Linked DNA regions of Pueribacillus theae. The main gene of each other region encodes a partner of the protein of the gene in region 2 in a complex. Links are inferred from orthologs where the notes say so. Each region holds a gene or a part of one and is shown on either strand. Other genes may lie near its edges. The genes, in order: mecA and clpC.

The links.
Region 1: the proteins of clpC (region 2) and mecA are in contact, whole or in part, in a solved structure (PDB 3PXG), measured with the Bacillus subtilis proteins. The link is inferred for Pueribacillus theae from one-to-one orthologs.

The regions. Positions count from the first base shown.
Region 1 is NZ_QCZG01000006.1:68,784-84,870, reverse strand. The notes cover bases 8,654-11,581. They hold mecA (adaptor protein MecA), read left to right. Parts: upstream 8,654-9,738; coding sequence 9,739-10,425; downstream 10,426-11,581. Other genes in these bases: DCC39_RS04630 (IS110 family RNA-guided transposase), read left to right, coding at 10,650-11,581; spxA (transcriptional regulator SpxA), read left to right, coding at 9,134-9,529. Outside these bases: DCC39_RS04675 (2-oxoglutarate dehydrogenase E1 component), read left to right, coding at 1-2,243; odhB (2-oxoglutarate dehydrogenase complex dihydrolipoyllysine-residue succinyltransferase), read left to right, coding at 2,246-3,541; DCC39_RS04665 (beta-ketoacyl-ACP synthase III), read left to right, coding at 3,680-4,615; fabF (beta-ketoacyl-ACP synthase II), read left to right, coding at 4,655-5,896; DCC39_RS04655 (hypothetical protein), read left to right, coding at 6,133-6,342; DCC39_RS04650 (YjbA family protein), read left to right, coding at 6,451-7,197; trpS (tryptophan--tRNA ligase), read right to left, coding at 7,323-8,306; more of DCC39_RS04630, read left to right, coding at 11,582-11,771; cls (cardiolipin synthase), read left to right, coding at 12,503-14,014; DCC39_RS04620 (hypothetical protein), read right to left, coding at 14,068-14,343; DCC39_RS04615 (hypothetical protein), read right to left, coding at 14,441-14,689; wecB (non-hydrolyzing UDP-N-acetylglucosamine 2-epimerase), read left to right, coding at 15,207-16,087. UniProt on the Bacillus subtilis protein: Enables the recognition and targeting of unfolded and aggregated proteins to the ClpC protease or to other proteins involved in proteolysis. Acts negatively in the development of competence by binding ComK and recruiting it to the ClpCP protease.
Region 2 is NZ_QCZG01000004.1:107,433-123,709, forward strand. What follows is about bases 12,941-16,058. They hold clpC (ATP-dependent protease ATP-binding subunit ClpC), read right to left. Parts: upstream 15,659-16,058; coding sequence 13,223-15,658; downstream 12,941-13,222. Other genes in these bases: radA (DNA repair protein RadA), read right to left, coding at 12,941-13,140; DCC39_RS03695 (protein arginine kinase), read right to left, coding at 15,655-16,058. In the rest of the region: rplK (50S ribosomal protein L11), read right to left, coding at 1-258; transcription termination/antitermination protein NusG, read right to left, coding at 434-967; preprotein translocase subunit SecE, read right to left, coding at 1,047-1,232; rpmG (50S ribosomal protein L33), read right to left, coding at 1,306-1,455; RNA polymerase sporulation sigma factor SigH, read right to left, coding at 1,673-2,314; DCC39_RS03635 (NYN domain-containing protein), read right to left, coding at 2,425-2,934; 23S rRNA (guanosine(2251)-2'-O)-methyltransferase RlmB, read right to left, coding at 2,939-3,685; DCC39_RS03645 (Mini-ribonuclease 3), read right to left, coding at 3,675-4,094; cysS (cysteine--tRNA ligase), read right to left, coding at 4,097-5,500; cysE (serine O-acetyltransferase), read right to left, coding at 5,442-6,125; gltX (glutamate--tRNA ligase), read right to left, coding at 6,568-8,031; ispF (2-C-methyl-D-erythritol 2,4-cyclodiphosphate synthase), read right to left, coding at 8,129-8,605; ispD (2-C-methyl-D-erythritol 4-phosphate cytidylyltransferase), read right to left, coding at 8,602-9,297; DCC39_RS03675 (PIN/TRAM domain-containing protein), read right to left, coding at 9,453-10,562; DNA integrity scanning diadenylate cyclase DisA, read right to left, coding at 10,684-11,757; more of radA, read right to left, coding at 11,764-12,940; more of DCC39_RS03695, read right to left, coding at 16,059-16,277. UniProt on the Bacillus subtilis protein: Competence gene repressor; required for cell growth at high temperature. Negative regulator of comK expression. May interact with MecA to negatively regulate comK.

The DNA.
Region 1 (16,087 bases), on a different replicon or contig from region 2:
AATTTCTTCAACGGACATTCGTGGGGCAAAAAAGATTCTCCATTGAAGGTGTGGATGCTCTTGTTCCCATGCTTGATGAACTTGTTGTTCAGGTCGTACAAAAAGGAACGCGCGGCGTTTTAATTGGTATGGCCCACCGTGGGCGTTTAAATGTTCTCGCGCATGTTCTTGGAAAACCTTATCATAAGATTTTCTCAGAATTTCATCGTTCACCGAATAAGGAACTTGTTCCTTCCGAAGGCTCAATGGGAATCAACTATGGTTGGACTGGTGATGTAAAATATCATTTGGGTGCTAATCGTTCACTTACAAAGGGAAAAACTGTGGCTAAAATTAGGCTGGCAAATAATCCGAGCCACTTGGAATTCGTCAATCCGGTGGTTGCAGGGTTTACGAGAGCTGCACAGGAAAATCGAGAATCTGCAGGATACCCTGTTCAAGATGTCAAAAAAGCGCTTGCTGTTTTCGTTCATGGGGATGCAGCTTTTCCTGGTGAAGGTGTTGTACCGGAAACGCTAAACTTAAGCCAACTGCGAGGCTACCAGACAGGCGGTTCCATTCATATTATCGCAAACAACCGAATCGGCTTTACGACACAAAGCTATGATTCAAGGTCGACCCTTTATGCCAGCGACCTTGCGAAAGGCTTTGAAATTCCAATTGTTCATGTGAATGCGGACGATATTGAGGCGTGCATTGCGGCTGTGCGTATGGCGTGCGAATATCGCGAAAAATTCAATAAAGATTTCCTAATTGACTTAATTGGATATAGGCGTCTTGGCCATAACGAAATGGACGATCCGATAGTTACACAACCATTAATGTATCAAAAAGTTAATAAACACCCGACATTACGTAAAATATATGCCGATCAATTGGAAAAAGAAGGGATAATTACATCAGAGAAGTCGAAAGAGATTGTTGAGACCGTTCAAACGAACTTGAAAAAAGCTTATGAAAAAATAAAATCAGAGCTAATGTCTCCTATTTCGCATGATCAAGAGACAAATGCAATGTACGGCATTGAAACAGCTGTTCCAGAAAATAAGTTAAAAGAAATTAACGCCGATCTCTTAAAATATCCTAAAGGCTTCTCCGTTTATCCAAAGTTGGATCGAATTTTAAAACGGCGGGAAAACGCATTTGACGACGGCGGGAAAATTGATTGGGCATTAGCTGAAACGTTTGCTTTTGCTACAATATTGGCGGATGGCACTCCAATCCGCATGACGGGCCAAGATTCTGAACGAGGGACATTTGCACACCGCAATTTTGTTCTGCATGACCCGAATACAGGAAAAACCCATGTCCCTTTGCACGCCATCCCACAAGCAAAAGCGTCATTTGCCATTCATAACAGCCCATTGACCGAAACGGCAGTGCTGGGATTTGAGTATGGCTACGACGTATATGCTCAAGACACGCTTGTCATCTGGGAAGCCCAATTTGGCGATTTTGCGAACGTTGCCCAAGTCATTATCGACCAATTTATTGCCGCAGGCAGAGCAAAATGGGGCGAGAAATCTGAACTCGTACTCCTATTGCCTCATGGTTACGAAGGGCAGGGACCTGAGCACTCAAGCGCAAGGCTTGAAAGATTTTTGCAGCAGGCAGCAGAACATAACTGGACTGTTGTTAACGTGACAACGGCCGCGCAATATTTCCACGTATTGCGGTTACAAGCTGCTAGAATTTCTCATGAGGCATGGAGGCCATTAATTGTCATGGCACCAAAAAGCTTGCTTAGAAACCCGCGTGTTGCGTCGAAGACGGAAGCTTTTACGAAAGGCAAATTTTCTACCATCCTTGAACAGCCTGGACTGGGTGAAAATAAAGAACGCATTGAGCGTATTATTCTTTGCAGCGGTAAAATAGCCGTTGACTTAGAAGCCGAATTAGATTCTTATGAAGATGCGAAAGACTTGCTCCATATTATTCGTGTTGAACAGCTTTATCCTTTCCCGAAAAAGGAGATAAAAGAAATCTTCTCCCGCTACAACAATCTAAAAGAGATTGTTTGGGTGCAAGAAGAACCGAAAAACATGGGATCTTGGATGTATATTGAACCTCGGCTTAGAGGGATTGCTCCGAATGGTGTTCCTGTGAAGTATATCGGACGCCCTGAACGTTCGAGTCCATCAGAAGGCTCGTCCGACATTCACAACATTGAACAAAACAGAATTCTAAGAGAATCTTTAGCAATTCAAAAAGAGAAAATGCAATCCGGTGAAGGGAGTAAGTAATTGTGATTAATATTGTTGTACCAGAATTGGCAGAATCGATTACAGAAGGAACGATTGCAGAATGGTTAAAAAATCCTGGTGAGGCGGTTGAGCAAGGTGAACCAATTGCGGTCTTAGAAACTGACAAAGTGAATATTGAAGTAAATGCAGACAATTCCGGCGTCGTCAAAGAATTGCTGAAAGAAGTGGGCGACACCGTACAAGTAGGGGAAACAATTGCAATAGTCGATGAAAGTGGGGAAGCTGCTTCATCCGGCGCAAAACAAGAAGAACAACCTGAACCTGTTGCGCCAGCAGCGCAAGAGCCGCCTGCTGAGCATAATGAAGTGAAAGAAGCACCTAGCTCGAAATCAGAATCCACTTTCGAGCCTGGACAGCGCAGCATAAACAGCCCAATTGCTTCACCGGCTGCAAGGAGGCAAGCTAGGGAACAAGGCATTGATCTCACTGAAGTGAAAAGCCGGGACCCGCTTGGCAGAGTTCGAGTAGAAGATGTGAAATCTCACGGAACTGAGCCAACACCTGCAAAACCTTCACAGCCTCAACAAACGCCAGCTCCAAGCCGGCCGGCTGCTACCGGACAGACAACAGATAATGCAAGGCCTGTTGAGCGCGTCCGCATGTCACGCCGCCGCCAAACGATTGCAAAAAGGCTTGTTGAAGTCCAGCATACCGCTGCAATGCTTACTACGTTTAACGAAGTAGATATGACAGCAATCTTTGAATTGCGCAACCGCCGCAAAGAGCAGTTTCTTAAACAGCATGATGTGAAACTTGGCTTTATGTCATTCTTTACGAAAGCTGTTGTTGGTGCATTGCGAGCTTTCCCAAGAATCAACGCCGAGATTCAAGGCGATGAAATGCTTCTCAAAAAATACTATGATATTGGCGTTGCTGTTTCGGCTGAGGAAGGCCTTGTTGTACCAGTTGTTCGGGACGCTGATAAACTTACGTTTGCAGAAATCGAGAAAGAAATTGCAGATCTTGCTACAAAAGCCCGCAACAATAAATTGTCATTAAGTGATTTACAAGGTGGAACATTTACAATTACAAATGGCGGCATTTTTGGTTCGCTTATGTCGACTCCGATTCTCAATGCGCCGCAGGTTGGAATCTTAGGGATGCACTCCATCCAAAATCGCCCAATCGCTGTCGGAGACAAGATGGAAATTCGACCAATGATGTATATCGCACTTTCTTACGACCACCGGATTGTTGATGGAAGTGAAGCCGTTCGTTTTCTCGTGAAAGTAAAAGAAATGATTGAAGATCCTGAAACATTATTGTTGGAAGGATAATATGTCTCTATATAGAATGTAGAGAGGTAGCGAGTTAGCTGCCTCTCTTTTTTCCTTGTCAAATAAAAACAAATGAATTAAAATTAGTACCAGATCATAATATTTGATAGTAATTAATAATTACAAAGGAGATTTGCTATGAATGTGGGGATTTTAGGGCTCGGCAGGTATTTGCCTGAACGGATATTAACGAACAAAGATTTGGAAAACATGGTTGACACATCGGATGAGTGGATTCGTACACGGACAGGAATTGAAGAGAGAAGAATTGCAAGTGATGAAGTCAATACTTCTCACATGGCAACTTTTGCTGCTGAAAAAGCAATCAGCGATGCAGGGCTGACTGCTGAAGACATTGATATGATTCTTGTCGCTACTGTGACACCTGATCATGGTTTTCCTTCCGTTGCTTCAATGGTACAGCATAATATTGGCGCGCGCCAAGTGCCTGCAATGGATGTAAGCGCGGCATGTGCCGGTTTTATTTATGCGGTGGTAACAGCAAAGCAATTTGTTGAAACAGGTGTTGCGAAGCATGTTCTTGTTATTGGAGTTGAGAAGCTTTCCAAAATAACAGATTACACCGACCGAAATACTTGTGTGCTATTTGGCGATGCAGCTGGTGCAGCGATTATTGGCCCTGTTAGTGATAGGAAGGGCATCCTTTCTTTTGATTTGGGAACAGATGGGAGAGGGAAGAAGCACCTTTTCCAAGATGGTGATTTTATTTATATGAATGGCCGTGAAGTGTTTAAATTTGCGGTTCGCCAAATGGGAGAATCTTCTTTAAAAGTGATTGAGGACGCCAATCTCACCAAAGATGATATTGATTACTTTATTCCACATCAGGCCAACTTAAGAATTATGGAATCTGCCAGACAGAGACTAGACGTACCATTGGAAAAAATGGCCTATACTGTAAATAAATATGGAAATACGTCTTCTTCCACCATTCCTATCGCACTTTATGAAGCTGTAAAAGAAGGAAAAATAAAAGATGGCGACGTAATAGTAATGGTAGGCTTTGGCGGTGGACTATCTTGGGGAGCGATGGCTCTTCGTTGGGGAAAATAAGCAGTATATAGTTTCGCGAGAAGGAGAGGTATAATGGTAATGGATAAGAATCGAGTTGTTATTACTGGAATAGGGGCCGTAACGCCACTAGGATTAAATGCTGAAACGACTTGGGAAAATGCAATCAATGGCGTGTCTGGCATCGGCAAATTATCAAGAATAGATCCGGATAATTTTCCGGTAAAAGTAGCAGGAGAAGTAAATGATTTTGATCCGACAGCATTTATTGATCGGAAAGAAGCGAGAAAAATGGATCGGTTTACTCAATTTGCAGTTGCTTCCTCTTTAATGGCGGTGAAAGATGCAGAGTTAGAAATTACAGAAGAGAATGCGACAAGAGTAGGTGTCTGGATTGGCTCTGGTATCGGCGGGATGGAAACGTACGAAGAGCAGTTTGAAATTTTTCAAAAAAAAGGTTACCGCCGTGTCAGCCCTTTTTTCGTTCCAATGCTTATTCCTGATATGGCATCAGGGCAAGTATCAATTATTTTAGGTGCGAAAGGGATCAACTCATGTACTGTAACGGCGTGTGCTACTGGAACGAATTCAATCGGCGATGCCTTTAAAGTGATTCAGCGTGGTGATGCGGATGTTATGATTACCGGCGGTGCAGAAGCTCCGATTACTTCTATGGCTTTAGCAGGTTTTAGTTCGGCGAAGGCGCTCTCTTTTAATCCTGATCCTGAAACAGCTTGCAGGCCTTTTGATGCAGACCGTGATGGATTTATTATGGGTGAAGGTGCAGGAATTCTCATCTTGGAGTCACTCGAATCTGCAAAAAAACGGGGAGCAAGAGTTTACGCCGAAATCGTCGGATACGGATCGACTGGGGATGCTTACCACATTACAGCTCCTGCGCCTGAAGGAGAAGGCGGCGTCCGTGCAATGAGGCAGGCACTGCAAGATGCGAATATGAATCCTGAAGAAATTGATTATATCAATGCTCACGGGACGAGCACAGAGTACAATGACAAGTTCGAAACGATCGCGATCAAAACAGTCTTTGGTGACCACGCGTATAAGCTTGCGGTAAGTTCAACAAAATCAATGACTGGCCATCTACTTGGTGCGGGCGGTGCAGCAGAAGCAATCTTTTCAATTAAAGCAATCAAAGAAGGAATTATACCGCCAACGATCAATTATCAAACGCCGGATCCCGACTGTGACCTTGATTATGTCCCCAATGAAGCGAGAGAGAAAGAAATAAAGGCGGTTTTATCAAATTCCCTCGGATTTGGCGGACATAATGCAACCTTAATTTTTAAAGCATATAATGAATAATATGAAACATAACGGTTGAATGCAGCCCGTCTAAAAATAAGGCGGCTGCATTTTTCATTTGTTGATTGGTTGGACAATCTTACCATTTTAACTACTATTTACCACGCCGCAGCCGTTTAATGGCTTTCACAAGAATAATAAGGGAGGTTGTCCCATATGAATGGAATATGAAGGTCGATTGAAAAAGGGAGTGTTCGTTTAACGATGAAAACGAATGCTGTGGAATGGGATAAACAATGATTTTTCGTTTTTTTCTTCTAATGGTCGGATTTGGCCTCTCTGTAATATCTGGTGTAACCCTTATCGCTTACTTAAATATTATTACAACTGGGCATGGCCTTGCGAAATATTTCGAATTTATTTTAACTCAACCGGAACCTTATTTGTTTTCTATTGGAATCGCACTTATAACTGGCAGTATTTACTTTCCATCTGGAAAAGACTAAAAAATGGACAAGAATAGGCTGAAAATGAGAATAAAACAAGATTTTCCTGACTATACTGTTTTTACAACAAACGTTCTTGAGAAACAGTTCTAAAGTGAGGGGTTACAAATGTTGTTTTTAAACGATGTTTGGGTGAATTGGTTTGAAGGAGAAGAAAATGGGTATAATGTGTGCTCTTTTCATGAGTGGAGAAAAGATGACTTTATCGAAGTCATTGATCAGGTGCCTGTTGTAAAGCTTGAACGTCCCTTATTTTTATATATTGAAAATGAGCTTTTAGATATCCCAGATGAATTATTAGAGGAAATCTATAACAAATCGTACGTAAGGAAAAATAGCTACCGTACACAAATTGAATATTGTTTTATCGCGACGGACGGAATGAATGTGCTTGCTGTAAACACGCTTGGTTATAAAATCCCAATCAGAAAAAGCCGCCTCATTCCCCGTCAGGAAAAAGCTGTTATTGAAATGGTAGAAAAAGAAAAAGCAAAAAAATATTTTTTTGAAAAATCAGCATTAAACAAGGAATACCATATTTTATCCCCGAGCCCTGATAGCATGATTGGCCTAACCCGTAAAGAAAGGCAGTTAAAACAACTCCTCTTTATGGCACTTGATCATCTCTATACAACAGGAAATGTAGCGGAAATACGCTATTGGTTGACAGAATGGCAGCCTGAACGCTATATTGAATTTCAATTAATGGACTTTGATGAGGCATGGAACCAGCTTTTTCATGCGCTTGAGCAAGGGTGGAGTGTCAAACATTATAAAATATGTGAAAAATTAATAAAGGGACATTCTTTCTTTGAGAAAATGTGGGAATTGGAAGAAGGGACACAAGTTAATTAAAAAGCTGTTCGCTTAGTGCGAACAGCTTTTTATAGTGAAACGATGATCTATTGATTTAGCACTGAAAAGCTGTATTTACACCAAATGAAATATGTAAAAAGTGAACAAATAGAAAGTACTTGTGTTTACTTTCTTTGAAGTCCCATTGCGCGTTCCGCTTTTCTTAGCATTTTATTCGCGGTTTCGCTCGCTTTTTCTGCCCCGTGGTCAAGAATATCATCGAGTTTTTCGGAATCAATTAATTCGAAATATTTTTCTTGAATCGGTCTTAACGTATTGACAACGACTTCGGCAAGGTCTGTTTTAAATTCGCCATATCCTTTCCCGCTATATTTTTGTTCAATCGATTCAATCGATTCATTTGAGCATAGTGAATAAATCGACAATAAATTCGAGATCCCCGGCTTGTTTTCTTTATCATATTTAATCGAATTGTCTGAGTCCGTTTGCGCGCTTTTTATTTTCTTTATGATTTGTTTTTCTGTATCAAGCATGCTGATAAAACCTTTTATGTTTTCATCAGACTTGCTCATTTTTTTTAATGGATTTTGAAGGGACATGATTCTTGCCCCGACTTTAGGAATTTGAGCCTCGGGTATTTTAAAAATATTGTTGTATCGTTTATTAAACCGTTCTGCAAGATCTCTTGTAAGCTCAATGTGCTGTTTTTGATCTTCGCCGACCGGAACAATGTCCGTACTGTAGAGTAAAATATCTGCGGCCATTAATGGAGGGTATGTCAGCAACCCTGCAGATACTGCTTCTTTTCCTTCAGACTTATCCTTAAATTGCGTCATTCTTTCAAGTTCTCCAATATATGCCACACATTGCAACATCCAGCCTAACTGCGCATGCGCAGGCACTTCGGATTGCACAAAAAGCGTTGAACGATCCGGATCAATTCCAGAAGCAATGTAAAGAGCCGCAAGACTCCGTGTGTTTTCTTTAAGTGTTTTCTTTTCCTGGGGAACGGTGATCGCATGCTGGTTGACGATACAAAAATAACAATCATTTTCTTCTTGCAAACCAACAAAGTGTTTCATCGCACCGAGATAGTTTCCAATGGTTAATGTACCGCTCGGTTGAATCCCTGAAAAAATGGTTTTCATCTTATTTCTTCCTTTCAATTAAAATTGAAATAAAAAAATCTATTCATCCGAATAGGGACGAATAGATCGTGGTGCCACCCTGATTACTCATCATGATGTTCATTAAACCATCAATCATCGAGTCACTCTAGGCTGCGGTAACGTGCAGCTGCCGATTTCATCTACTAAAGAAAGTAACAAATACTACCCGTTCGAAAAAATTGCTCAAAAGCCCATTCAATACTGGTTAACTGCCTGTTTGCACCAACCACAGACTCTCTGGAAGCGTCCCAATATTTACTCATCTTCTTCATCGCATTTCTTCATGTAGTATACAAACTTTTCCTTTAAAATGCAAATGCCAATGCTGCTTTCTAAAGGAAACATTCAAAAATTTATTATGGTACAGGGATGAACGGCACACCATTCCATTAACCAATGGCGCGTACTCTTCTTATCATAGGAGTAGGAAGAGTTTTTTGCCTAATTTAAAGGGAAAAGTAATTATGATATAATGGAAGTAACAAAAAACGGAAAAAGCAATGTTTGAAGGGAGGTTTTCCATGTGAAGTCGCGCGAAAAAAAGATTCGTAAAAAACGCTCCTTTTTAAGGGAACTGATACGTAAAAACTTAAAAAAATGGAACCCACAATCAAACAAAATGCCTGCCTCTTAAATGATTTAAATTTATTTAAATGGTTTAAAGGCCATAAAGTTAGGGAATACAAATTACGAACCTTTTGTGACAACCTATGAAACGGCTAACAAATGTAGTATAATTAAATTATGTTAATAACTAAAAGTAAGGAACTAACATTCATTATTTCCTTTTGAAAGGAGTGCAACAATTGGTAACATTATATACATCCCCAAGTTGCACATCATGTCGGAAAGCTAAACTGTGGCTTGAGGAAAACAAAATCGAATATGTAGAACGTAATATCCTTTCTGAAGCTCCAACCTTGGAGGAAATTAAAGCGATTTTACGCATGACGGAAGATGGAACAGATGAAATCATTTCTACTCGTTCCAAAACATTTCAGCAACTTAATTTAACCTTGGATACAATAAAGCTGCAAGATTTATACGAACTCATACAGGCGCATCCAGGATTGCTGAGACGGCCGATTATCATTGATGACAAGCGTCTTCAAGTGGGTTACAATGAAGATGAAATTCGCCGTTTCTTGCCGAGAAAGGTTAGAAACTACCAGCTTCGCGAAGCGCAGCGTCTCGTTAATTAAATACATTTATTTTATAAGCTCTGTTGAATCATTCCGCAGAGCTTTTTATTTTAATAAAAAATTCCACGCCCTTTTTATTTCCATAATAACTTGTTTTGTCATAAAATGAATATAATACTATATCCGTATTAATTAAGTAGGGAGATGGTAATCAAAAAACTCGGAATACTTTCCTTCCGAGCAAGGGGGTAGAAGGGAGAGGAATTGAAATGGAAATCGAAAGAGTAAATGAATATACAGTAAAATTTTTTATCTCTTATGGGGATATTGAAGATAGAGGTTTTGATCGAGAAGAAATTTGGTATGATCGGGAAAGAGGAGAAGAACTGTTTTGGGAAATGATGGACGAAGCAGCCAATGAAGGCGAATTTGAAATGGACGGACCTTTATGGATTCAAGTGCAAGCTTTTGAAAAAGGGCTTGAAATTATTGTAACAAAAGCGAAGTTATCCCATGACGGCTCTAAACTTGAATTGCCTATATCAGATAATGAGGAAGCTGAAATCTCGATCGAATATCAAGCTGATGAGACGAGTGGCAATCTTGAACCCGATTCTGCTGAGAATCAAAAAGATGATGGGCAATTGAAAAATAACGCAGCAAAAAAAGAGCGAAGTTATTTAATTAAATTTAAAGACTTCGAAGATGTTATCCATTTGGCCCACGATATGTATGTTGAAAACCTGACGAGCGATTTGTACGTTTTAGACGACATTTACTACATGTATATTACTTTTGATGAAGATGCTGCAAACGAAATGTTGGATCAATTAAGCGTCGTTCTTGAATTCGGAATAAAATCCAAAATAACGATCCACCGTGTCCGGGAATATGGAAAGCTCCTTATGGAAAAAACAGCATTGCAACAACTGAGAAGCTACTTCCCTCAAGCATAATTGGCCGCACATTCTATTTGTGCGGTTTTTTACACGTTAGGAAAGGATAAATTTGCAGCAAAGTAGAAAAGTTGACGTAGCAGCAAATTTTAAGTCCAAAGTATAAGTTATCATGAACGAAACTGGCTCCCTGCTCGTAACATCGTAGGTTAACTTGGTTAAACTGATTTATTGAAAAATCTAGATAGCCAAATCAGAGCTACATTACGAAAGGAGCCAGTAATATGAAGGATACCATAAAATACGTAGGTTTAGACGTGTCAAAAGAAAAAATTGCAGTAGCTGTTGCAGATGAAGGGCGTGGTATTCCAAGATATGTAGGCATGATCCCCCATACTGTTGAGGCAATTAAGAACCTAGTAAAACAATTAGGTGATCCACAACAACTTCGCATATGTTATGAAGCAGGCCCAACAGGATATGGATTATACCGATTACTATCGAGTCTAGGCATAGAATGTGATGTCATTGCACCATCCCTCATTCCACAGAAACCAGGTCAACGTATAAAAACCGATCGAAGGGATGCCATTCGCCTCGCACAACTATACCGGGCTGGAGAGTTAACCCCTGTGTATGTACCTGCAGAAGAAGATGAAGCACTTAGAGATTTAGTTCGTGCCCGCGAAGATGTGAAAGAAGATGAATTACGTGCGAAACATCGTTTAACAAAGTTTCTCTTACGGCATGATATCCGACCGCCTAAAGGTGTTAAAAAGTGGACAAGAAAATATTATGATTGGTTAAATACGCTGAAGTTTGAACATTCAACATCAAGAATCGTGTATGAAGAATATATGCACCAATTAACTGAGATAGAGCAGCGATTAAAGCGACTAGAAGAAGAGATCGAACGACAGGCAACGGAAGGTGTACACGCTCCAATGATTCAAGCTCTTCAAACATTACGAGGTGTAGCCATCATAACAGCAACCAGTTTAGTAGCAGAAATTGGGTCGTTTAAACGATTTGCCTCTCCACAGCAACTGATGGCCTACGCAGGACTTGTGCCAAGCGAGTATTCAAGTGGTGAAGTAAGACATCAAGGTAAGATAACCAAAACCGGAAATCGTCATGTACGTAGACTGCTGGTAGAGTCTGCTTGGAGTTATCGATACCAGCCCGCAGTTAAAGGAGAGCTGAAAAGAAGGCAAAAAGGACACCCGCCAACAATACTAAGCATATCATGGAAGGCTCAAACGCGATTGCACAAAAAATATTTTCGTTTACTATCCCGCGGAAAAGTTGCTGGAAAAGCTATTACTGCCATTGCAAGGGAGTTAGCAGGTTTTATTTGGGCAATTACACAAGAAATTGAGAAAAAAACGAAGTATCAAGCAATATAAAAAAGTGTATTTGATACATCTTACTCGTTGAAGAAGAATGCTTAATGCTTATGTGTTTAATCAATAAAAAAATAAAAAGGGTAAGAATAGGGCTGGAAGGCAAAGGTGAAAACCGGAAAGGAGAACCCACGAGTTGCCCTTGTGCTATGTTTTAAAAGACTAACGCACGTTATAAGTTAGTGGAAGCTCCTTTAGACGGAAAGATAAAATGTGAGGACCCACGAATATCAGAGTGCTAACCGCTGTAGAGAATTTTTGCCTTCGAGCCGTGCGCTTAACTTTTGGTAATAAAAGGAGGGGTATGTTGTTTCTCAGCTCAAAAAAGTATCTCAATCCCTAGATTGCCCGTCAAGGAAAACACTTGACCGTCAATCTAGGGATTGAGGAGAAGTCAATAAGCTGAGAAGGAAATCCCTTAACTTTATTAAGATAAAACTAGCTGAAAAAGAAAAGAAGCCGTAATAAGCTTCTCTTCTTAGAGTTGCCAAAAAACCAAGCCCAAAACAAAGACATGTGGGGAGCTTGACAGTTTCGTTCATATCAGGGCAACTACGCCTCTGTCTTCGCCTTTTAAGGCTCGCCAATCGGCGAGTTTTCTTTATTTTCACAGGGGTTGTTCAAAAAGGCACTTTAAATGCGATGGGGGACAAGTTCTCATCTTGCCATGACTTTTCACACAGTGTTTGATAAAGTAAAAGGAAGATTGCTTTTTTTATTAAAGGGGTTAATGAATGAAAAATCATTTGCAAATATTATTGATTTTACTTGTGATTATCCTCATTTCTATTTTTTCGAAAAACTTACTTGGACAAACAATCCCAAACATTACAAACATCCTTATAAGTGTTTGCGCACTTTTTATCGCCATTTTAATTTTTTTGGAAAATCGCCATCCATCCACTACAATCACTTGGCTCATCGTATTAATTTTATTTCCGATAGTTGGCTTTGCCTTTTACTTTTTAATCGGTCGAAATTATCGCAAAAAACGCATGTTTAAACAAAAAGCAATCCAAGATGAGCAAACGTTTACTGAGATACAAGAGACAAAAATATTGAACGAAAAAATGCTTTCAAAAATGGGAGACGATCACCAGCTTTTGTTTCAGCTTGCACACAATTTGGCGAAATCACCCATCTCTTTTCAAAGTGAAACTGAAGTACTGACAGATGGGGAACAGACATTTGCCAAAATTTTGGAATACCTTCATCTTGCTGAAAGTTATATCCACCTTGAATATTACATCGTCAGAAATGATCAAATCGGAACTTTAATTAAAAATACATTAATTGAAAAAGCGAAAAAAGGAGTAGAGGTTCGCTTTTTATATGATGCGGTAGGAAGCTGGAGACTTTCGAGCAAATACATCGAAGAACTTCGGCGTGCAGGTGTAAAAATGACCCCATTCTTTCCTGTGGTATTCCCTTTCTTTAACAACAAAATTAACTTTAGAAACCACCGTAAAATCATCGTCATCGACGGAAAGTACGGGTTTATGGGAGGATTGAATATTGGGGACGAATATTTAGGAAAGGATAATTATTTCGGATATTGGCGTGATACACACCTTTTCGTTAGAGGAGAGATTGTACGAAGCTTGCAGCTTATCTTTATTAAAGATTGGTACTATATGACAAATGAGAAATTGTTATCAGAAAAATATACCACTGCAGAAATGTTAAATACATTAAAATTAAGCGGCGTGCAAATGGTGGCGGGCGGCCCTGACAATGAATGGGAAGTCATCAAAAATCTTTTTTTCTCGATGATTATGGCTGCGAGAAAATCCATTTGGATTACATCACCATATTTTATTCCTGATGAGGATATATTAAGCGCGCTTAAAATTGCTTCATTATCAGGGATTGATGTAAGATTGCTTGTTCCATCAAGTCCAGATAAAAAAATTGTTTTTTACGCTTCCAGGTCGTACTATCCCGAATTAATGGAAGCCGGAGTTCGAATTTTCGAATACCAAAAGGGATTTTTGCATAGTAAAGTGATGATTGTTGATGGGGAGCTAGCTTCAATCGGGACATCAAATATGGACATGCGCAGCTTTCACTTAAATTTTGAAGTGAATGCCTTTTTGTATCGGACGAGAAGTACAGAAAGGCTTGTCTCAGATTTTTTAAATGATATGAATGAATCAAAAGAAATTCATCTTGATGACTTTAAATCCCGTTCATTAGTGGAAAGAGTCATCGAATCAATGTCTAGACTATTATCCCCACTTCTTTAATAGAAGCGGGGATTTCAATGTTTTATCACGCTAATTCCTTGATAAGCCTCGATTTATCGGCTTAATCTTCTGCTTGGCCTTAATAATTTAACCTTTGTTCGCTCATCTTCTGCTCTCTCTCTTACAGGCGTTCTTTTGTCATGATGATGGTTTTTCATTAAACGATGGTATTGTTCAATCATTCGGTTAAATTGATGCTCATCAATTCGATCTGTCGCAAGAAGAGAACATGCATACATATAAGCCATTGAAACAGTGTCGATGTTGATCTCAATATCAACATCGGAATTACCGCTATGTTGGATGGCTGATTTTAATTCATTATCCATAAATAATCTCCTTTCGAAAAAAGATATAAACAAGGATACAAACAAGATGTTTGTATCCTTCAACAACAATCTTTTTTTGCAATGAGGGAATACATCTTTAACAGCAGTCTCTGTGTTTCCGATGGCGCCTACGTTCCTGCTCCTCTGCGTGTTCCTCTTCCTCTTCATCATGCTCTTGTGCTTGGAATACTTTATCATCCACTCTAATATCTACATAGCTGTTCCCGCTTTTAAATACTTTGGCGATATTAACATTTTTGTCACTTAATTTGTTTCTGTTTTCATTTTCTGTAGCTTCTTCTTCTTCACGTTCGCAATGTGACCAGTAAAATTCCCGGTTGCTCATGTTTTCCCTCCTTTCTATGTTACTAATATGCTATGTATAAATAAAAACGTTGGTTGGACAAATCGTCTCGGTAAAAAGTTGATTTTCAAGTAAAGCAATTTTAATAAATTTTGGCCGAGATCGTTCCCAAATAAAAATATCCTTCTTAGAGAAAGTGGTTAAAAAATAAAAACATGGGTACAAAATCTTATCCTGTCCAAAGTGAATGGCAGAGAATTCGAAAAATTTCTTTACAGCAAAGTGGGGGAGGAAAAATAATTTTTCTTCCCCCGCTTTTATTTTAAGTGCGCGCGCCAAGCAAGCCCTCATTGCTGGGATGGCAACACAACATTGTCTAGTGAAGAACGCACCCCCCTTTCGTTCACACGTTCAGAAGAAGGCAAGAGCCAATAAACCCCTAGAAAATGGCTAAGGATAGTTGCCAAATTTTCATTTATAGGATGCTATCCATTACGGTTTTCGGCTAAGCATCATAGATTGTATAAGTAAAACAGACAATGAATGAAGGGAGCAAGACATGAACATTGTAACGGTCCTCGGAACAAGACCTGAAATCATTCGTTTGAGTTTAATTATAAAGAAATTGGATCAGTTGGCTGATAAACATATTTTGGTGCATACCGGACAAAACTTCACTCCTTCTTTAAGCAATATCTTTTTTGAACAACTGAAATTGCGAAAACCAAATTATGTGTTGTCGAAAAAAAAACAGGTGTCATTGGGAGAACAGCTTTCCACCATGTTTAGTGGTCTTGAGAAGGTCTTCCATAAAGAAAAACCAGACAAAGTTTTAGTTTTGGGAGATACAAATAGTGGATTGGGAGCTATTTTGGCAGAAAGAATGGGAATTCCTGTCTTTCATATGGAAGCCGGAAATCGTTGTTTTGACCTGAATGTCCCGGAAGAAGTGAATCGAAAGGTCATTGATGCCGTTTCTTCTATCAATCTTCCATATACGCAAAATAGTAAAGAAAACCTTCTACGCGAAGGGATTCCTAAGAATAGAATCTATGTAACTGGAAATCCGATCTACGAAGTGTTGAATCATTATTCTGACCAAATCAAAAATAATACGATTTTAGAAGATCTTCACCTTGTATCGAAAGACTATATCCTTGTCACGACACATCGCGCTGAAAATGTTGATAATCGGAAGCGCTTAGTTGGGATTATGAATGGGTTAAACAAGGTGGCGGACACTTACAAAAAACGTATTATTTGCAGTCTTCACCCTCGCACCGCATCAAAATTAGACCAGTCCATTCCTGATAACCTTTCTCCTTTCATTGAATTTCATGAGCCATTTGGCTTTTTTGATTTTGTACAACTTGAAAAGAATGCCTCACTCGTTTTAACAGACAGCGGGACCGTACAGGAGGAGTGCTGTATTTTTCAAGT
Region 2 (16,277 bases):
ATCGATGCCGGCTTCTTTTTTCAAAAGGACAGCCGCAGGCGGTGTTTTTGTAATAAATGTGAATGAACGATCTTCAAAAACCGAAATTTCAACAGGAATAATTAAACCTGCTTGGTCTTGTGTACGAGCATTGAATTCTTTACAAAATCCCATAATATTTACTCCCGCTTGTCCAAGAGCTGGTCCAACCGGTGGTGCTGGATTTGCTTTGCCAGCAGGTATTTGAAGTTTTACAACTTTGATCACTTTTTTAGCCACGTGACACACCTCCTTAAGTCCGTGATGTGGTATTTGGGTTTGAACCCTCCCACCCATGACACACAACATATGTTGTATAATGCTAAAGTCTCTAATTGACTTTTTAAACATTAAAAGTCTACCACTTAATCATCATAAAAGCAATAAGAGATGTTTAGAAAGTCAACAGAGCCTCTTAAATTCTTTCAATTTGTGTGAAATCGAGTTCAACAGGCGTTTCACGTCCAAACATGTTTACATGGACTTTCACTTTTTGTTTGTCTATATCGATCTCATCAATCTTGCCGACAAAATTGGCGAACGGGCCTTCTTTCACTTTGACGCTTTCGTTCAATTCGAAATCTACCTCAGGCTTCGGAGTTTCATAGCCCATGCTTCTTAAGATTGATTCAACTTCTTCAGGCAGCAGGGGAGTTGGCTTGGAACCGGCGCCGCTCGAACCAACAAAACCGGTTACGCCTGGAGTATTTCGGACGACATACCACGAATCATCAGTCATGATCATTTCTGTTAGAACATAACCAGGAAATACTTTTCGCATTGTTGTTTTCTTTTTACCATTTTTAATTTCGGTTTCTTCTTCCACAGGAACCAATACTCGAAAAATTTTATCAGTCATCCCCATTGATTCAACCCGTTTTTCAAGATTGGTTTTTACCTTGTTTTCATACCCGGAATACGTATGAACAACATACCATCTTTTTTCCATAACAAATAGGACTTCTCGTCCTTCCCTCCCCAATGCATTTACTTACCACGTTACCCTGTATTGCCAAGAGCCGTCATGTTTATTCCAAAATGAACTGAATCAATGAAGAAATGCCAAAGTCAACAATGACAAAGAAAACAGTGACAAAAGCAACTGTTGCGATAACGGTAATTGTATATTTCACTAATTCCTTTTTTGTTGGCCAGCGAACTTGTTTCATTTCGTTGACAACGTTTTTAAGAAACTTGCCTGCCTTCTTAAACATGAATTTGCTATTCCCCTTCCCGGCATAAACGGAATTGGATCCATTCCGCTTTAACGGAAGCTCTCACTTCAGATTACTTCGTTTCATGGTGAATAGTATGGGCATTGCATCGCTTACAAAACTTTTTTATTTGCATTCTTGCCATGTGGTTTTGCTTATTTTTATGCGTCGAATAATTTCTGCTTCCACAAACCGAACAGGCTAAAATCAATTTGCTTTGCATTCCCACACCCTCTTATTCTACTGCATCTCATACTGAATCAACTTTATCACAGCTAAAATCAGCATGTCAACGAGAGCTGAATCGTTTGGAAAAATAATGACGCCCCTTCATCTGCCAGTTTACGACGTCTACTAATGCAAAAAACAGGGAATCCCTGTTTTTGCTCGTCCGATATAAGGTTGTTCAAAATCCGATATGCCCTCCTTTTTGAACGCACTTATAAGGTTATTTCTTTTAGTTCCAAATACCGTTCCAGCTTCCTTTTCACACGCTGAAGAGCGTTATCAATCGATTTCACGTGGCGATTAAGATCTTCTGAGATTTCTTGGTAAGATCGGCCGTCTAAATAATGCATGAGCACCTGGCGCTCAAGATCGCTTAATACTTCCAACATTTTATGTTCAATATCGTTAAATTCTTCCCGATTAATGAGCAGCATTTCAGGATCTGTCTTCCGTGTGCCTGTTAAAACATCCATAAGCGTTCTGTCAGATTCTTCATCAAATATAGGCTTGTCTAATGAAACGTAAGAATTAAGCGGGATATGCTTCTGCCTCGTGGCTGTTTTGATTGCTGTAATCATTTGCCTTGTAATGCATAATTCCGCAAATGCCTTAAAAGAAGACAGCTTGTCTTCTTTAAAATCACGGATTGCTTTATATAGGCCAATCATGCCCTCTTGGATAATATCTTCCCGGTCGGCGCCGATTAAAAAATAAGAACGTGCTTTTGCCCTTACAAAGTTCTTGTATTTGTTAATTAAATATTCAAGCGCTATCGTATTCCCTTCATGGATAATACGAACAAGTTCTTCATCTTGAATCGTTTCGAATTCGATGTGTTCTGCAAGGCCTGGCATGTTCAACCTGCATCCCCCCGACCATGTTGTGAAAGAGTCAAAAAATTACCTATTTTAAAAAAATGGCATATAACCCCATTATAAACATAGATCAATAATGCGTCAACCATTCAAGACTTTCCCCTTCGCCATTTTTCAAAAGCTGCCTGTACTTCCGGGGAAAGCCAAATCTTTGATTTGCGTACTGAACGGTCGATTTCCTCAATTTTTTCTTCAATCCCTTTTTCAATTCTTTTCACTTCATTTAAAAGTTCACGAGCTGACTTTCGCAATGCCCCCTGGCCAAAGATCGCTTTTTGTTCCGCGTAATCCGATGTCGCCACATGGATTTGTGTAAGTACCCCCTTTAACTCGACGGTTAATTGCTCAATTTTTTCATCCGCCGTCTCGCCTTCACTCGTAAAAATGACAGTCACATCATGGCGGTTGAACACTTTTTGGATGCCTGGAACGAGGTACGCATCAAATACAATGATCACTTGATAACCTGTGTATGCCTGATACTCGGCCATTTTATCGATCAACAAATCACGCGCACCTTCGAGATCGGTATCTTTCATCTCTTTTAATTCCGGCCAGGCTCCAATGATGTTATAGCCGTCCACAATCAGAATATCCATTGCACTAACCCCCGATTGGGCTTCGCTTCCGCAAAACTTCATACATTAAAACGCCTGCCGCAACCGATGCATTAAGCGACGTCACTTTCCCTTTCATTGGAAGGCGCACGAGGAAATCACATTTTTGCTTAATTAACCGACCGATGCCTTTTCCTTCACTGCCAATGACAAGCCCAACCGGCATATCGTAATCCGCTTCACGGAAGTCTTGCTTTCCTTTGGCGTCCGCTCCTACAAACCATAGCCCTCTTTCTTTTAATTCATCCATCGTTTGTGCCAAGTTTCCGACGCGGACGACGGGAACATGTTCAATCGCTCCTGTCGATGCTTTTGCGACCGCTGCTGTCAATCCGACTGATCGGCGTTTTGGAATGATGATGCCATGAACCCCTACACATTCTGCCGTCCGCAAAATGGAACCTAAGTTATGGGGGTCTTCGATTTCATCAAGCAAAAGGAAAAAAGGAGCTTCATTCAACGCCTCCGCTCTTTGGAAAAGCTCGTCCATTCCGGCATAGTTGTAGGCTGCAATCGAAGCGACGACACCTTGATGATTCCCTTGATTGACTAATCGATCAAGCTTTTGCTTCGGGACAAATTGGATGAGCACACCGTTTTTTTTCGCAAGTTCGATGAGTTCGTTCATTTGCCCACCGCGTGAACCTTCGTTCACCCATAATTTATTAATTTCCCGATTTGAACGGAGAGCCTCAAGGACTGGATTTCTTCCCATGATGAGTTCACTTTCCATTTTGAACACTTCTTTCTTCAATGAACGAAATCATAGCCGAGATGATGCTATCGATTCGTTCATCATTTTTCTGTAAGTAATGATAGCCAATTAATGCCTCAAGGGCTGTACTGTAACGGTACGTTTGGACGTCAGTATTTTTAGGAATCGTTGGTGACTTTGCATTTCTTCCCCTTCTTAATACAGCCTCTTCCTCTTCAGTAAAAAAATTGGCTTCTCTTAATTTGTGAAGAACTTTTGCTTGTGCCTTTGCCGATACATAGTTTGTCGCAAGGCGGTGCAATCGCTGCGGGCGAACTTGCCCGCTTTTAAGCAAATGTTCGCGCACAAATACTTCCAAGACAGCATCACCCATGTACGCAAGTGCAAGGGCATTTAATTGTTTGGCATCAACATTGCTTTGGGCCATATCTACTCTTTCCTTTTCCAGCGAACGCCTTGGGGAGTATCTTCTAAAATAATATGTTGTGCAAGGAGTTGATCGCGGATTTCATCGGCTCTAGCAAATTGGCGTTCTTTTCTTGCTTGGTTCCTTTCTTCAATAAGCTTTTCAATTTCTTCATCAAGCAAAGCCTCTTCTTGCTTTAACGGGATGCCAAGTACAGTTGAAATCTCTTCAAAGAGGGTCAAATAAGCTGAAAGCACTGCTTTTGAAGAATTTTTATTCGCTAAATAACGGTTCGCTTCCTTTGCGAGTTCAAAAAGAACAGCGATGGCATTTGCAGTATTAAAATCATCGTCCATTTCTTCAATGAACTGTTTTTTTAACCGTTGAATTGCATCCAAAGAAGATTCAATGTTTTTATCAAGATTGGCAGAATGCGCCATACGGTATTCTAAATTCCTTACGGTTTCTTTCAGTCTTTCGAGTCCACTTCGTGCACTTTCAAGAAGTTCATCATTAAAATTTATAGGATTGCGGTAATGGACAGACAACATGAAAAACCTGACAACGTTCGGATCTTGATTTTGAATTAATTCGTGGACTAACACAACATTTCCTAACGATTTAGACATTTTCTCATCATTGATTTTAATATAGCCGTTATGCATCCAATAGTTGGCAAATGGCTTTCCTGTTAATGCTTCCGTTTGGGCGATTTCATTTTCATGATGCGGAAAAGCCAAATCTCGGCCCCCAGCATGGATATCAATCGTTTCGCCTAAATATTTCTTTGCCATCGCCGAGCATTCAATATGCCAGCCTGGCCGACCTTTCCCCCATGGGCTATCCCACGCAATTTCCCCTTCCTTTGCCGCTTTCCAAATTGTAAAATCAAGAGGGTCTTGCTTTTTTTCCCCTACTTCAATTCGGGCGCCAAGACGAAGATCATCAATCGATTGATGGGATAATTTACCGTAGCCCTCAAATTCACGCGTTTTAAAATAAACATCGCCGTCTGCCTCATAGGCGTAGCCCTTTTCAATTAACGCTTCTACAAAATCGATAATTTCATCCATGTTCTCCATCACACGTGGATGGACATCCGCTTTTCGCACGCCGAGAGCCTCTGTATCTTCGTGGTATGCTTTGATAAAACGCTCCGCTAATTTGGGAACTTCTTCGCCAATTTCTTTCGCTGCTTTAATAATTTTATCGTCAACGTCTGTGAAATTTGATACGTAATACACATCATAGCCCCTATATTGAAAATAGCGACGAACCGTATCGAAAACGATAGGAGGCCTTGCATTTCCGATATGGATGTAATTGTAGACCGTTGGCCCGCACACATACATTTTTACTTTCTTATCCTCAATTGGAATGAATGTTTCTTTCTTTCGGGTTAACGTATTGTATAGCTTTATCGACACTTTCCCCGCTCCTTTTATCCATCAGTTTTAACTGTTCTTCAAGCATCGCAATTCTTTTTTCCATCTCACTTATTTTATCTGCAACGTTGTCAGGGTGTTGGACCCTTACTCCATCCTGAATGACAACCTTTCCCGGTATGCCGACGACAGTCGAATTTGGGGGGACATCTTTTAAAACAACCGAACCCGCGCCGATTTTTGAATTTTCTCCTAACGTAATCGAACCAATGACTTTTGCACCTGTCGAAATCATCACGTTATTTTTAACCGTGGGATGCCGTTTCCCTTTTTCTTTGCCTGTTCCGCCTAAAGTGACCCCTTGAAAAATAATGACGTCGTCTCCAATGTCGCAAGTCTCGCCAATCACAATTCCCATTCCGTGGTCAATGAACAAACGGCGTCCAATTTTAGCGCCGGGATGGATTTCAATCCCAGTAAAAAACCGGCTAACTTGTGATGTGAGACGAGCAAGGAAAAATAAACGCTTTCTCCAAAACCAGTGAGCGATATGATGTGACCAAATGGCATGCAGCCCTGAATAAGTTAAGATGACTTCTAAAACGCTTCTAGCCGCAGGGTCATTTTCAAATACGGCTTCTATATCCTCACGAAGCCTTTTAAACATCGTAGACTCCCTCCCATCTTATTTTCATTCCTTGATCCGAGTTCAAACAAAAAGCGCCCCTGTGCCCGAAGACACAGAGACGCCGATTGACGTGGTTCCACTCTGCTTATGCATTGCTTAAAAAGTTTTAATTAAAGGGTTGTTCAAAAAGTCCGGAGGCTTACAGGAGGCAAGCCCTCCTTTTTGAACACATACTTAAAAGACAATGCGCTCTATGCCTGGTAACGGGAGACGTCCGCTTTTGTTTACTCGTTTCATTTCAACAAAAGAACTCGAAGGTGCATTTCAAAATTGTGTTTCATAAACCACTTTCAGCCTAAGGTGGTATTCTCTGACATATGAAACAATCAATTCCTACTCGTCCTTGTCATTGTAAGTAAAATTTCAGTTTTAGCTATTATAGTATACATCTTCTGTTGATTCTGTTAACCGATGCGGTTTTTCACCCTTTTTGAACAGCTTTTTTAAGACGCGCTTCTACTACTTCTTTTCCCAAAAGTGAAATGGCAGCTGGAAGCTCAGGGCCATGCGTCTGCCCTGTTGTCGCTACACGGATCGGCATAAAAAGGCGCTTGCCTTTTTGCCCTGTTGCTTTCTGAACTCTTTTTATGGCAGCTTTCACTTCTTCAGGGCTGAAACCTTCCAACGGCTCAATCTCTTCAAGAAGAGCCTGAAGTACTTCCGGTACTTGCTCTTCGTTTAATACATTCTTTGCCTCTTCATTATACGAAATCGTCTTACGGAAAAACAAGTCTGTCAACTCGACGATTTCTGCGCCATACGTTAACTGATCTTGGTAAATGGCAATTAATTTTTCAGCCCATTCCCGCTCCTTAGCTGATAAATTTTCTGGCAGGCGGCCCGCTTGAATGAGAAAAGGCAATGTTAACTCAATGATTCGATCCAAGTCGCTGTTTTTTATATATTGGTTATTCATCCAAGCAAGCTTTTGTGTATCAAAAACTGCCGGTGATTTCGATAAACGTTTCACATCAAACATTTCAATAAATTGTTCTTTCGAAAAAATCTCTTCCTCCCCGACAGGCGACCAGCCAAGCAATGAAATAAAATTAAATAACGCCTCCGGCAAATAGCCGAGTTCTTTGTATTGCTCAATGAATTGAATAATCGATTCATCACGCTTGCTCAGTTTTTTGCGCTCTTCGTTGACGATAAGCGTCATGTGGCCAAACACAGGCGGTTCCCAACCAAAGGCTTCATAAATCATCATTTGTTTAGGCGTATTGGAAATATGATCGTCTCCACGAAGAACGTGGGAAATTTTCATAAAGTGATCGTCGATGGCTACCGCAAAGTTATAGGTTGCAATGCCGTCCTTTTTCACAATCACGAAGTCGCCAATCCCGTTTGAGTCAAATGTCACTTCACCCTTAACTAGATCGTCAAATGCGTATACTCGGTTTTCCGGCACTTTGAAACGGATACTTGGTTTACGCCCTTCCGCTTCAAATTGGGCTCGCTCCTCATCTGTCAAATTCCTGCATTTTCCAGAGTAACGGGGCATCTCATGCCTTGCCCGCTGGGCTTCGCGTTCTGCTTCTAATTCTTCTTCCGTGCAATAGCATTTAAACGCAAGCCCCCGCTCAAGCAAATCATTGGCATGCTCTTCATACAGATGAAGCCGTTCAGTCTGCCTGTACGGTCCGTAATCCCCGCCTTTATCAATGCTTTCATCCCAGTCTATGCCAAGCCATGTTAAGTAGCGGAGCTGATTGCGTTCGCCGCCTTCCACGTTGCGTTTGACATCCGTATCTTCCACCCTGATAATGAATTTTCCGTTTTGCGAACGTGCAAATAAATAATTAAATAAAGCTGTTCTCGCATTTCCTATATGTAAATGCCCAGTCGGGCTTGGAGCATAGCGAACCCTGATTTCATTTGACATTTGTTACACCTTCCACTTCTTTCATTCAGTCATTTTTTTCATTTTACCATGATTCCGCAAGAAGCCGTCAAGAACAATACACCTTTCTTCGTGCGGCTTACCTTTTTTGCAATAGGACCACAGCTTGCGCTGCGATTCCTTCTTCTCTGCCTATAAATCCAAGTTTTTCGCCTGTTGTTGCTTTTACGTTAATTTGAGAAACATCTGCTTCAAGCAGTGCCGCAATCGTTTCTCTCATTCTTAGAATATGCGGCGCCATTTTTGGCTTTTGTGCGATGACTGTGCAATCAATGTTTCCCAATCGGTAGCCTTTTTGTTTGATAAGCTCCCATATCTTGTGAAGAAGCTCGCGCGAATCGGCATTTTTATAAGCCTCGTCCGTATCTGGAAAATGTCTTCCGATATCTCCCAGTGCAAGCGCTCCAAGGCATGCATCTGTTATAGCATGCAGCAGCACATCGGCATCAGAATGGCCAAGCAGGCCCTTTTCATACGGGATTTCAACTCCGCCTATTACCATTTTTCTGCCTTTTTGAAGCTGATGAATATCAAACCCTTGTCCAATCCGTATCACCCTTTGTTCTCCTTCCATTTCAAGATGACTTCAGCCATTGACAAATCATATGGTGTCGTCAGTTTAATATTATACTCTTCACCTAAAACAATCGATACTTCATAACCTAATTCCTCAACGAGGGAAGCATCGTCTGTTGCAGTGATTCCGCAGCGTTCTGCATGCTCATAAGCCTTGATAATAATGGAGGATCGGAAAGCTTGCGGTGTTTGAACAGCCCACAGACTGGATCGATTCAATGTTTTTAGGACGATTCCATCATTCCCGCTTTTTATCGTATCTTTCAAAGGAACAGCTAAAACGGCTGCACCTTTTGCAGCCGCTTTTTTTGCTACACGAGTGATCATGTCACACGTAACGAATGGCCTTGCGCCGTCATGAATGAGTACAACACCATCCTCTTCTCCCGGAAGAGCTTTTAATCCTTTATACACACTGTCCTGGCGTTCCTTGCCGCCATTCAGAATATGGCTTACTTTTGATAATTTATTTGCATCGACAAGCTCACAGAATTCTTTTTTTTCTTTTTCATTTATAACAAGTATGATTCCAATGCAATTTGGATCGTTTTGAAAAACGTTTAACGTATGAACGATAACCGGCTGGTCTTCAAGTAAAATAAACTGCTTGTTTTTTCCGGCTTTCATGCGTTTTCCTTGCCCCGCTGCAGGAATAACAACGCGATATTCCACGATAACAAACCATCCCTTACCTTTTTAGTTTGCTTTATCCGGTGCTACCGTCCGGAAGACCCCCCACTTCAAGATTTAGAGATTTCGAAGAAGTATAAGTGGGGAATAACGGACGCTAATCCCTTGGTACGTCTCGATTTATATGAATAAGAAACTTATAATGCCTTTTCCAACAATTTAGGCTTGGCGAAAATCATTCTGCCTGCAGACGTCTGCAGTACACTCGTTACAATGACATCGATGGTTTTACCAATGTAGTTGCGCCCTTCTTCAACGACAATCATCGTACCATCGTCAAGATAGCCAATGCCTTGGTTATGTTCTTTCCCGTCTTTAATCACCTGTACATTTAATTCTTCACCAGGCAGAACGACCGGCTTCACAGCATTCGCCAAATCATTTATGTTCAAGACAGCTACATTTTGCAGTTCGCATACTTTGTTTAAATTAAAGTCATTTGTGACAACAATGCCATTCAATAGTTTCGCTAGTTTCACGAGCTTGCTGTCAACCTCATGAATCTCTTCAAAGTCGCCTTCATAGATTTCGACATTGACATCAAGTTCCTTTTGGATTCTATTCAAAATATCTAATCCCCTGCGGCCGCGATTGCGCTTTAAGGCATCTGATGAATCTGCAATATGCTGCAACTCTTCAAGTACAAAATGGGGGATAACAAGCGTCCCTTCCAAAAATCCTGTTTGGCAAATGTCAGCGATTCGTCCATCAATAATGACGCTCGTATCCAATATTTTCAACTTCACATTATCTTTCTCAACGTCTCTTGGTTCCTCTACTTCTTTTTTCTTGTCTCTCATTTTATTTATCGAAAAAAGAGAAACTAATTCATCCCGTTTTTTAAAGCCCACTTGGAAACCCCAATAGCCTGCGAGTACTGTGATGAAAATCGGGACGACGTCACTTAAGATTAGGATGTCCATTCCGCTTAAAGATACCGTTATAAGAAACGCAACAATTAATCCGACGACTAACCCAATCGTTCCAAATAATAAGTCTGTAATCGGTACTTTAACAAGTGCTTCTTCCACCCATTTAATTAATCCAGCAATATAATCCGTTAACCAATAGGTTGCTAAAAATAATATAAGTGCGCCAATAAATGCTCCGATATAAGGGGAAATGAGCAATGGGATGTCTCCGATGTTTAAGAGTGACAGCAAATCTGGAACGAAGAGCCAGCCCAGTGTGGCACCCGACAAAATAAAAAATAATTGCACAAATCTTTTTAAAAGATTCTCGTTCAACATATTCACCTCCTTCTATCATTATAAACAGTTTCCCTGTTTTGAAACCTATTTTCCAAATAATTTACATAGTGTAACATAAATGAAACTATGAAATCTCTAACAAGGCTCTAGCCTCCCATCAAATATGGCGATCGATTAAAACTTGTTCCTGGACGCGCTTTAAACCGGCTTGAATGGCTCTCGCCCGAATTTCCCCAATGCCTTCCACTTCATCCAAATCTTTTAATGAAGCCTTCGCAATCGCGTTTAAATTAGGAAATGCCCGAACTAAATTCCCGATAATGAGCGGTGGAAGCCTTGGTATTTTGTGCAAAAGCCTGTAACCCTTCGGTGCGACAGCTTCGTCATTTCGGACTGCGCTTGCAGGAAAGCCCAATAATTTAGCAATGGCACTCTCTTCAAGCAATTCTTCGTTTGACAGCTTGCTTAATTGTTTCATCACTTCATTCGGATTGACTTTGCTATCCTTTACGTAATCGCGAATCAATAGCCTAGCATCCAACTCTACATTGCCGACAAGCTCTTCAAGCTGCATACTAATCAGGCGGCCTTCTGTTCCGAGCTCATTGACATAGTTTAGAATTTCACTTCGAATACGCATCACCATTTCAATGCGATGAAGCACTTGGCAAACATCTTGCAATGTAACAAGTTCTTCAAATTCCAAAGCCCCTAGATTCGTTAAGCCTTGATCAAGCACAGATTTATACTTTTCAAGCGTTTGAATCGCCTGATTGGCTTTAGTTATAATCACCCCTATATCTTTTAACGAATATTGGATGTTCCCTTTATACAGTGTAATGATATTTCGGCGTTGGGAAATGGAAATGACAAGGCTTCCAGTTTGTTTTGCAACACGTTCAGCTGTCCTGTGGCGGATCCCCGTTTCGTTTGAAGGAATTGCCGTATCGGGGATAAGCTGTGTGTTGGCATATAAAATTCGGTTCCCTTCTTCATTTAAAATAATGGCACCGTCCATTTTCGCAAGTTCATATAAATAAGCAGGCGTGAATTTGCAATCAATGGAAAAGCCGCCATCAACAATTTGCTTCACTTTGTCATCATAGCCCACTACAATCAGTCCGCCGGTTTCAGCACGGAGAATATTATCGATCCCTTCGCGAAGCGGCGTCCCGGGGGCTACAATTTGAAGAAACTGATTAATGATCGTAGATACTGCTCTCGGCTCCATCTCTCTCTACCCCTCCAAAGCATGCTCCAGCGCCTGCCCCACCGTGTCTATGCCAATAACTTGAATACCATTAGGGATCGCCCAACCGCCAATATTTTTCTTTGGTAAAATGACGCGTGTAAAACCTAATTTTGCTGCTTCGTGAACCCTTTGTTCAATGCGCGAAACCCTTCTTACTTCGCCAGTTAAACCGATTTCGCCAATCATGACATCACTTGGCTTCGTCGGCCGGTCACGGAAGCTTGACGCGATGCTAATAGCGATGGCGAGATCGATCGCAGGTTCATCAAGGCGCACCCCGCCAGCTACGTTTAAATAGGCATCTTGGTTTTGCAGCAGAAGCCCAACTCGTTTTTCTAAAACAGCCATCAAAAGCGATACACGGTTATGGTCAATCCCGTTTGCAGTACGGCGGGGATTTCCAAAGCTTGTCGGCGTAATAAGCGCCTGTATTTCAACCATAAGCGTTCTCGTCCCCTCTAATGACGCGACAACTGTTGATCCAGAAGCGCCTTTTGCTCTTTCTTCAAGAAAAATTTCCGAAGGATTCGCCACTTCTTCTAGCCCCGTTTCCTTCATTTCGAAAACCCCAAGCTCGTTTGTTGAGCCGAACCGATTTTTCACAGCTCGAAGCAAGCGATAAGAATGATGGCGTTCTCCTTCAAAATAAAGAACAGCATCTACCATATGCTCAAGCAGCCTTGGCCCTGCAATTGAACCTTCTTTTGTCACATGCCCAACGATAAAAATGGCAATTCCTTTCGTTTTTGCGATACGCATAAGCTGACCGGTACACTCTCTTACTTGGGAAACACTGCCCGGCGCGCTTGTAACCGCTGGATGATGCATTGTCTGAATGGAATCAACAACAATAAAGACAGGCTGAAGCTCCTCAATTGCTTGCTCAATCAATTCCAAATCTGTTTCAGCTTGGATATATAATGTTTCTGCAGCAATATGTAGCCTTTCTGCCCGAAGCTTTGTCTGTTTCATTGACTCTTCGCCAGAAACGTAAAGGACTTTTGCATTGTCCTTTGCCAAATGGTACGAAGTTTCCAAAAGAAGCGTCGATTTCCCAATTCCCGGGTCGCCTCCGACCAACACTAGCGAGCCTGGGACAATCCCTCCACCAAGCACTCTGTTCAGTTCATTAATTTTCGCGTCGATTCTCGGCTCACGATCGCCTTTAATCGATTGGATGGACATCGGTTTTGACGAGGCGCCTGCTCCAGACGTAACAAAGCCTCTTTTTGTTTTATTCGGCAATTCAATCAGTTCTTCTACCATTGTATTCCAATGGTGGCAGCCTGGACATTTTCCCATCCATTTCGGTGATTCATATCCGCATTCTTGACAAATATATTTTGTTTTTCTTTTTGCCATGCTTTCTCCCCTGCACCATGTTTCTATTTTCCAAAACAAAGCAGGCGACCGGAAGTCCCCATTTCTTCCGGCCACACACTACTTACTGCTTAGCACTTTCCAACGCTTCAACAACATACTTGCCATCTTTTACATCAATTTTTACGTGTTGGCCTTTTTTTATGTTGCCTTTCAATAATTCCTCTGAAAGCAAATCTTCAATATGACGCTGAATGGCTCTGCGCAGCGGTCTAGCTCCATATTCTGGATCGTACCCGTCTTCTGAAAGTTGTTCTTTTGCCGCTTCTGTCAAATAAAAATCAATGCCTTGTTCACGCAGCCGTTTTCTGAGTTGGTTGCTCAATAAGTTTACAATTTCCGTTAAATGTTTTTTCTCTAGGGAGTGGAAGACAATCGTCTCATCAATTCTATTCAGAAATTCTGGCCTGAATGCCTTTTTCAACTCGTCTAATACTTTGTCTTTCATGTCTTTATAATTCCGATCCGTACCCTGCACTGCAAAACCGACGTATTTATTTCGCTTTAATGCACTTGCTCCAACATTAGAAGTCATGATTAAAATGGTATTTCTAAAATCAACTGTCCGGCCTTTTGAGTCTGTTAAACGGCCGTCTTCAAGCACTTGCAGAAGAATATTAAAAACGTCAGGATGCGCTTTTTCAATTTCATCAAGCAAAACAACCGAATATGGCTTTCTGCGTACTTTTTCTGTCAATTGGCCGCCTTCCTCGTAGCCGACATATCCTGGAGGAGCCCCGACAAGCCTTGATGTTGCATGCTTCTCCATATATTCCGACATATCAATTCGGATAACCGCATCTTCGTCGCCAAACATTGCTTCGGCAAGCGCACGTGCAAGCTCTGTCTTACCGACACCTGTAGGTCCAAGGAAAATAAATGATCCAATTGGACGTTTCGGATCTTTCAGCCCCGCTCTCGCTCTTCTTACAGCTTGTGAAACAGCTCTTACCGCTTCATCCTGGCCAATGACGCGATCGTGAAGAATTTCTTCCAGCTTAAGCAGACGATCCGTCTCCTCTTCTTTCAGCTTGGAGACAGGAATTCCTGTCCAGCTCGATACAACCATGGCAATATCTTCCGACGTTACTTCTTGATGCTCTTGCCCTTGTTTTTCTTTCCATTGGTTTTTCGTTTGCTCTACTTCTTCGCGAAGACGCTGTTCTGTATCCCGAAGGGAAGCTGCTTTTTCAAATTCCTGACTTTGCACGGCTGCGTCTTTTTCTTTTCTTACTTCTTCAAGCTTTTGTTCCAATTCTTTCAAATTCGGCGGGGTTGTGTATGAGCGCAATCGGACCTTCGAACCCGCCTCATCAATTAAGTCGATGGCTTTGTCCGGAAGGAAGCGATCGGATATATAGCGATCAGACAAAGTAACTGCTGCTACAATCGAATCGTCTGGAATTGTCACACGATGGTGAGCTTCGTATCGGTCGCGGAGCCCTTTCAAAATTTCAATTGACTCTTCAAGCGTCGGCTCATTCACTTGGATCGGTTGGAAACGCCTTTCCAATGCTGCATCTTTTTCAATATATTTACGGTATTCATCGAGCGTTGTCGCACCAATGCATTGGAGTTCTCCACGGGAAAGAGCCGGTTTTAAAATGTTCGAAGCATCGATTGCTCCTTCTGCGCCTCCCGCACCAATCAATGTATGCAACTCATCAATAAATAGAATAATGTTGCCTGCCTGGCGAATTTCGTCCATTACTTTTTTAAGCCGGTCTTCAAATTCACCGCGATATTTCGTACCAGCGACAACGGTCCCCATATCAAGCGTCATGACGCGTTTGTCACGTAAAATTTCAGGCACTTCATTATTTACAATTTGCTGTGCCAGCCCTTCGGCTATCGCTGTTTTTCCGACGCCGGGTTCACCGATTATTACCGGATTATTTTTCGTACGCCTGCTCAATACTTCGATGACACGCTGAATTTCTTTGCTTCGGCCGATTACAGGGTCAAGCCCGCTTTCACGCGCAACTTGTGTCAAATCCCTTGCAAGGCTGTCAAGTGTCGGCGTATTCACATTGGCTGTAGCACCTTGGTGCCCGGAACTGGATTCATTGCTCCCGAGGAGTTGAAGCACTTGCTGCCTCGCTTTATTTAAGCTAATTCCTAAGTTATTTAAAACTCTCGCTGCCACTCCTTCGCCTTCGCGAATTAGGCCGAGAAGAATATGCTCTGTTCCTACGTAAGAGTGCCCAAGTTTTCGAGCTTCATCCATCGACAATTCGATTACTTTTTTCGCTCTTGGCGTGTAATGAATGGTTTGAACTTTCTCCTCACTGCTTCCAATTAACCCTTCAACTTCTTTTTGAATTTTTTCAGGGTCAAGATTAAGAGCACTAAGCGCTTTGGCGGCAATTCCTTCCCCTTCGCGTATAAGCCCTAGCAAGATATGCTCTGTCCCTACATTATTGTGACCTAATCGAATGGCTTCTTCTTGGGCAAGTGCCAACACTTTTTGGGCCCTCTCGGTAAAACGTCCAAACATCATTTTTGACTACCTCCTCTTTCTTCATCAGATATTTCTTTTAGCTTTAATGTTTCTCGAATAATTGCTGCTCTCCGAATATCTCTTTGGTCTGGACCAAGAAGTTCACCAGCATATTGTTGCAAAAATCCTGGCTGGGTCAAAATCATTAATTCATTTAAAATCGTGCGGGAAACACCACCGATAAGAGAAAGGTCGATGCCTAGACGCACATCAGACAAACATTTTGCTGCTTCTTTTGAGTCAATAATCCGGCAATTTTTCAACACGCCGTATGAACGGTAAAGTCTGTCTTCAAGTTGAATCTTTGAATTTTGAAGCAACATTTGACGGGCAAGCCGCTCCCGTTCAATTAATTGCAGCACAACACTTTTCAAATCTTCTACAATATCAGTTTCCGATTTGCCAAGCGTGATTTGATTTGAAATTTGAAAAAGGTTACCTAATGCTTCGCTACCTTCCCCGTAAATTCCTCTAACAACGAGTCCAAGTTGATTAATTGCAGGGATAATATGGTTTAACTGCTGAGTTAATACTAATGCAGGCAAATGCATCATGACCGAAGCCCGCATCCCTGTCCCCACATTCGTTGGGCAGCTTGTTAAGTAACCCCGCTTTTCAT